2 regions of the Pseudomonas sp. NPDC087029 genome follow, and region 1 is predicted to be linked to the other one. Evidence: predicted binding sites of a transcription regulator. Region 1 holds the regulator's gene; the other holds the start of a gene.

Region 1 (3,379 bases):
GCCTCGGCCGCCAGGTCGTTGAGCACAGGCGTGCTCTCCTCCACCAGGTCCATGGTGCGGTTGGCGGCGCCTTCGGTGAGCTTGACCACGTAGGACAGGCGCTCGGTGGCGTCGGTGATCTGCGAGACTTCCTCGGCCTGCGGCATGTGCGGGTCGATCTGGAAGCTGACGATCGCGCTGTGCAGCTCGCGGGTGAGCTTGCCGACTTCCTGGTACAGGCCGCGGTCGCGAGTCTGGTTGAGCTGATGGATCAGCTGCACCGCCTCGCCGAAACGGCCGCGCTCCAGGCTTTCGACCAGCTCCTGGGCATGCTTCTTCAGGGTCGTTTCGAACTCCCCCAAAGACGTTTGTGATGATTCCATGGCGCCCCCTGACGTGACTCAGCCGTTGACGCGTTCGAAGATCTTCTCGATCTTTTCTTTGAGCACCTGGGCGGTGAACGGCTTGACCACGTAACCATTGACGCCGGCCTGGGCCGCTTCGATGATCTGGTCGCGCTTGGCTTCGGCGGTCACCATCAGCACCGGCATGCCCTTGAGGCGGTCATGGGCGCGCACCTTGCGCAGCAGGTCGATGCCGGACATGCCCGGCATGTTCCAGTCGGTCACCAGGAAGTCGTAATGGCCGCTTTCGAGCATCGGCAGCGCCGTGGTGCCGTCGTCGGCCTCGTCGGTGTTGGTGAAGCCAAGGTCACGCAGCAGATTCTTGATGATTCGCCGCATCGTCGAAAAGTCGTCAACGATGAGGATTTTCATGTCTTTGTTCAAGTAGACCTCCAAGCAGTCTCAAACGCGCTCGGCCTACCGAGCACGCAACTCATTCAATTCGGTACAACATGGAAAACGACTGCAACGATACCGGTCTCAACGTGCCCGCCACTCTCCCAGACGGCTGCGCAGGCGCGCGGCGCACTGGCTGTGCAGCTGGCTGACACGCGACTCGCTGACCCCCAGCACCTCACCGATCTCCTTGAGGTTCAGCTCTTCGTCGTAGTACAGCGCCAGCACCAGCCGCTCGCGTTCCGGCAGGTTGGCGATGGCATCGGTCAGGGCGGCCTGGAAGCGCTCGTCCTCCAGGTCGCGCGATGGCTCGACCTGGCCACTGACGCCGTCCTCGTGCAAGCCTTCGTGCTCGCCGTCCTGCAACAGGTCGTCGAAACTGAACAGGCGGCTGCCCAGGGTATCGTTCAAGATCCCGTAGTAATCATCGAGACTCAATTGGAGTTCGGCAGCAACTTCATGATCTTTAGCGTCACGGCCGGTTCTGGCTTCAACGGCGCGCATCGCGTCGCTGACCATGCGGGTGTTGCGGTGCACCGAACGCGGTGCCCAATCGCCCTTGCGCACCTCGTCGAGCATCGCGCCACGGATGCGGATGCCGGCGTAGGTTTCGAAGCTCGCACCCTTGCTGGCGTCGTACTTGTTGGCAACTTCCAGCAGGCCGATCATGCCGGCCTGGATCAGGTCTTCGACCTGCACGTTGGCCGGCAGGCGCGCCAGCAGGTGGTAGGCAATGCGCTTGACCAACGGGGCGTAGCGTTCGATCAATTCGTACTGGGCGTCCTTGGACGCCTTGCTGTACATCTTGAATCCGCTCGCGTTCATAGCACCGGCCCTGCGCTGGTGGGTTGCACCAGGCGCTCGACGAAGAACTCCAGGTGCCCGCGCGGGTTCGCCGGCAGCGGCCAGCTGTCGACCTTCTGGGCAATGGCCTTGAAGGCCAGCGCGCACTTGGAGCGCGGGAAGGCTTCGTACACTGCGCGCTGCTTCTGCACCGCCTTGCGCACGCACTCGTCGTAAGGCACGGCGCCCACGTACTGCAGGGCAACGTCAAGGAAGCGGTCGGTGACCTTGGTCAGCTTGGCGAACAGGTTGCGCCCTTCCTGCGGGCTCTGCGCCATGTTGGCCAGCACGCGGAAACGGTTCATCCCGTAATCGCGGTTGAGCAGCTTGATCAGGGCGTAGGCGTCGGTGATGGAGGTCGGCTCGTCGCAGACCACCAGCAGCACTTCCTGGGCCGCGCGGACGAAGCTGACTACCGAGTCACCAATACCTGCAGCGGTGTCGATCACCAGCACGTCGAGGTTGTCGCCGATCTCGCTGAAGGCCTGGATCAGGCCGGCATGCTGGGCCGGCGCCAGGTGCACCATGCTCTGGGTGCCCGAGGCCGCCGGCACGATGCGCACACCGCCCGGCCCCTGCAACAGCACATCGCGCAGTTCGCAGCGCCCTTCGATCACGTCGGCCAGGGTGCGCTTGGGGGTCAAGCCCAGCAACACGTCGACATTGGCCAGGCCCAGATCGGCGTCCAGCAGCATGACCCGGCGGCCGAGTTCGGCCAGCGCCAGGGACAGGTTCACTGAAACGTTCGTTTTGCCGACGCCACCTTTACCACCGGTGACGGCGATCACCTGTACGGGATGCATGCTACCCATGTTCGTTGTTTACCTTGTCTCGCTTGGACCCAAGCCACACTAGAGGCATTACAGCGCCCCCCTGGTGTAGGTATTTTGCATACGCTTCATCATCAGCCCGCGCGCCGCGGGTTGTGATAGAGATCAGCGAACATGTCGGCCATGGCCTCTTCGCTGGGCTCGTCTTGCAACTGCACATTGACCGCGCGGGTCACCAACTGGTGCGGGCGCGGCAGGTGCAGGTCATCAGGAATACGCGGGCCATCGGTGAGGTAGGCCACTGGCAGTTCATGACTGATGGCCAGGCTCAGCACATCGCCGAGGCTCGCCGTTTCGTCGAGTTTGGTCAGGATACAACCGGCCAGGCCGCAGCGCTTGTAGCTGTGGTAGGCAGCGGTGAGCACCTGCTTCTGGCTGGTGGTGGCCAGCACCAGGTAATTCTTCGCGGCAATGCCGCGCCCGGCCAGGGTTTCCAGTTGCATGCGCAGCGCCGGGTCGCTGGCCTGCAGGCCGGCGGTATCGATCAGCACCACACGTTTGCGCAGCAGCGGCTCCAGCGCCTGGGCCAGCGACTGGCCCGGGTCGACGTAGGTCACCGGCACGTTGAGGATGCGGCCCAGGGTCTTGAGTTGCTCCTGGGCGCCGATGCGAAAGCTGTCCATGCTCACCAGGGCCAGGTTCTGCGGGCCGTACTTGAGCACATAGCGCGCCGCCAGCTTGGCCAACGTGGTGGTCTTGCCCATGCCGGCCGGGCCGACCATGGCGATCACCCCGCCCTCCTCGATCGGCTCGACCTCGGGCACCTCGATCATCCGCGCCAGGTGCGCCAAAAGCATGCGCCAGGCCTGGCGCGGCTCATCGATTTCAGCCGTGAGGTCGAGCAGTTCGCGGGCGATCGGGCCAGACAGGCCGATACGCTGCAGGCGGCGCCACAGGTTGGCTTGCGCAGGCTTGGCGCCTTGCAGC
Region 2 (3,379 bases), on a different contig from region 1:
TGCCTCGCCGGCCCGCGCCGCCTCGATCGCGGCATTGAGCGCCAGCAGGTTGGTCTGCTGCGAGATGCCGCTGATCACATCGAGAATCTGGCCGATGTTCGCCGTGTGCGCATTCAGCGTTTCGATGTTGCCGCAGGAGTCGCTGATGCGCGCCGAGAGCTGGTTCATCACCTCGATGGTGCGCCCCACCACCTGCTGGCCATCCTGCGCCAGGCCCCGGGCCTCGCTGGAGTGCTGCGAGGCCAAGGCGGCGTTCTGGGCGATTTCCTGGGCGGCGGCGCCCAGCTGGTTGATGGCCGCGGCCACGCTGCTGGTGCGGCTCGACTGCTGGTCGGCGTTGTGGATCGAGGCGTTCGAGGCGCTCACCACCTGGCTGGCCACCGCGTTGACCTGGCCGGTGGCCGAGGCCACTTCGCGAATCGACTCGTGGATGCGCTCGACGAAGCGGTTGAACGATTGCCCCAGGCTGCCGAATTCATCCTGGGCGTGGATGCTCAGGCGCCGGGTCAGGTCGCCTTCACCCTCGGCGATGTCGTGCATGGCGCGGCCCATCAGGTGCAGCGGCTCCATCAGCACGCGAATCAGCAGGCCGAGCAGGGCGATGATCACCACCACGGCAATCAGCGTGGCGACGATCGCCGAGGTGCGCAGCTCGCCGAGCATGGCAAAGGCGGCGTCCTGGTCGACCACCAGGGCCACGTACCAGTCCGCCGAGGGCACGCCGTCGACGTGGGTGAAGTTGATGAACTGCTTGCGGCCATCGAGCTCGACTTCCTTCAGGCCGCTGCCGATGCGCGGGGTGTCGAGCGGGTACACGTCGGCCAGGCTCTTGAGCGCAAGCTCGGCCTTGGGGTGGATCAGGATCTTGCCCTCGCCGTTGACGATGAAGGCGTGGCCATGGCCCTCGAAGTTCAGCGTGTTGATCAGGTTGCTGATGGTCTGCAGGTCGGTGTCGGCACCACTGACGCCCAGCAGGCGGCCCGCTTGCTGGACCGGCGTGGCCAGGGTGATTACCAGCTTGCCGGCAGACGCCGAAATGTACGGCTCGGTGACGATGGTGCGGGTACCGGCGCTGGCGGCCTTGTACCAGCCGCGAACCCGCGGGTCGTAGTCGGCGGCGCGGTTGCCCAGCGGTACCGATTGCATGCTGCCGTCCTGGCCGCCGAAATAGGTGAGCTGGAAATTGCTGCCATACACCGGCAGCGCCAGGCTGCGGTCGAGGCTGGCCTTGCCGGGGCCATCGATGGCAATTTGCTGGGCCAGCGAGTCGAGCAGCTGGATGCGGCTGTCGAGCCAGTTGCGGATGGTGCCCGCAGTGAGGCCGCCCAACTCCTGCAAGGTGTTTTGCGTATCGCTGCGCAGCGACTGGCGCTGGCGGTAGTCGTTGAACAGCACGAAACAGGTGAAGGCAACGGCCACCACGAGGGCGGCGGCCAGCAGGATCTTGTGGCTGAACTTCAGGTTCTTGGTCATTTTTTTGCGGTCTGCACAAGGCACGTCGGAGGGGAGGCTGCGGCAATTCGCCACAGCCGCTCGCTGTGTCGTCCGCGGCGGCGGAAACATTAATCGTTTGCGCAGGTCCAGCCGACCAACGGCGTAGAACGAAAGGGGGGGTGGCAGGGAACCAGGGGAGGATTTTCCCGTCGAAGGTCACTGCAGGCCACTCGCCTGTTTCCACCTTTCAGGAGTGTTCCTTCATGTCGTTGCGTTCCCTCGCCCTGTTGTCCTTGTGCGTCGTCCTGACTGCGTGCAGCAAGATCAATCAGGAAAACTATTCCAAGCTCAAGGCCGGTATGAACAAGGCCGAGGTCGAGCAACTGCTCGGCACGCCCACCGAGTGCTCCGGCGCGCTGGGCATGAGCAGCTGCACCTGGGGGGACGAGAAGAGCTTCATCAGCGTGCAGTACGCCGCGGACAAGGTACTGATGTATTCCGGGCAGGGCCTCAAATGACCCGTGTGCACCTGCTGCTGGGGTTGTGCCTGGTGATGCTGCTCGGTGGCTGCGCCACCTCGGCCAACGACCCGCTGGTTCCCAAGACCGCGGGCAATGTCGACCTCAAGCGCTACCAGGGCAAATGGTATGAGCTGGCGCGCCTGCCGATGCCGTACCAGAGCGAGTGCGCCCAGTCCGAGGCGCATTACAACCTCAAGCCCGATGGCTCGTATGGCGTGCTCAACCGTTGCCGCACGATGGGTGACGAGTGGCTGCGCGCCGAGGGCCACGCCAACATCCAGGAGCCGGGGCATACCGACAGGCTGTGGGTCGAGTTCGACAACTGGTTCACCCGCCTCGTGCCGGGGCTGACCAAGGGCGAGTACTGGATCCTGTACGTGGACGATCGCTACCGCACCGCCATCGTCGGCAGCCCGGATCGCAAGTACCTGTGGATTCTTTCGCGCACGCCGACCTTGCCGGCCTGGGAGCGCGAGAGCCTGTTGTCCAAGGCGCGGCAGCAGGGGTATGACACCAGCCGGCTGATCTGGCGCACGCCGGACAAGCAGATCGTGCAGATGCATTGAGGTTGCCAGTACTGGCCCCATCGCCGGCAAGCCGGCTCCCACAAAGTGGGCTGCCCACCCATTCAAACCTTGGGGGCAGCCCAGAGAGCAGGCCAGCGCTGCCCTCTTGTGGGAGCCGGCTTGCCGGCGATAGGCGTGGTCGTTAACCCAGCAATTGGCGCAGTACTTCCACAAACGCCCGCGCACTGTCCGCTTCCTGCGCGTGGCGCCCCTGGCGCACCACCCACTGCCCGTTCACCATCACATCGCGCACCTGGCGATCGCCACCGGCGAACAGCCAGCGGTTGAGAATCGCATCGCCCTCGGCCATGGCGATGTACGGGTCCTGCCCATCCAGCACCAGCCAGTCGGCACGCTTGCCCACCGCCAGTTCGCCCAGCGGCTGCCCCAGCGCCTGTGCGCCGCCGCTCAGGGCCGCGTCATACAACGTGCGCCCGACCATCGGCTGGTCTTCGCGGTAGAGCCGGTTGCGGCGCTGGTCGCGCAGGCGTTGGCCATACTCCAGCCAGCGCAGTTCCTCGACCACGCTCAGTGACACATGGCTGTCCGAGCCAATGCCCATGCGCCCGCCTTGGGCCAGGTAGTCCACGGCCGGGAAGATACCGTCGCCCAGGTTGGCCTCTGTGGTCAGGCACAGGCCCGCCACCGCGCCGCTACGCGCCATCGCCGTCACCTCCTGCGGGTCGGCATGGGTGGCATGCACCAGGCACCAGCGCGCATCCACATCGACGTGGTCGTACAGCCACTGCAACGGGCGCTGGCCGCTCCAGGCCAGGCAATCGTCGACTTCCTTCTGCTGCTCGGCGATGTGGATGTGGACCGGGCATTGTCGGTCGCTCGCGCCGAGCACCTCGGCAA

The links. Region 1 encodes FliA, which starts transcription of late flagellar genes. Its sites were predicted from a motif close to CTAAAGTTTNNNNNNNNNNNGCCGNTAA; they were not measured.
Region 2: the regulator FliA is predicted to act here: its motif matches at 1,539-1,566, upstream of ACIPG5_RS04780 (methyl-accepting chemotaxis protein).

Annotation. Positions count from the first base shown of each region.
Region 1 covers NZ_JBIVAB010000011.1:68,115-71,493, reverse strand. Annotated here, with positions in the region: gene ACIPG5_RS17915 (protein phosphatase CheZ) at 1-362, opposite strand, end outside; gene ACIPG5_RS17910 (chemotaxis response regulator CheY) at 381-755, opposite strand; gene fliA (RNA polymerase sigma factor FliA) at 864-1,604, opposite strand; gene fleN (flagellar synthesis regulator FleN) at 1,601-2,434, opposite strand; gene flhF (flagellar biosynthesis protein FlhF) at 2,527-3,379, opposite strand, start outside.
Region 2 covers NZ_JBIVAB010000002.1:300,727-304,105, reverse strand. Annotated here, with positions in the region: gene ACIPG5_RS04780 (methyl-accepting chemotaxis protein) at 1-1,473, opposite strand, end outside; gene bamE (outer membrane protein assembly factor BamE) at 1,698-1,952, shown strand; gene ACIPG5_RS04770 (lipocalin family protein) at 1,949-2,521, shown strand; gene ACIPG5_RS04765 (formimidoylglutamate deiminase) at 2,664-3,379, opposite strand, start outside.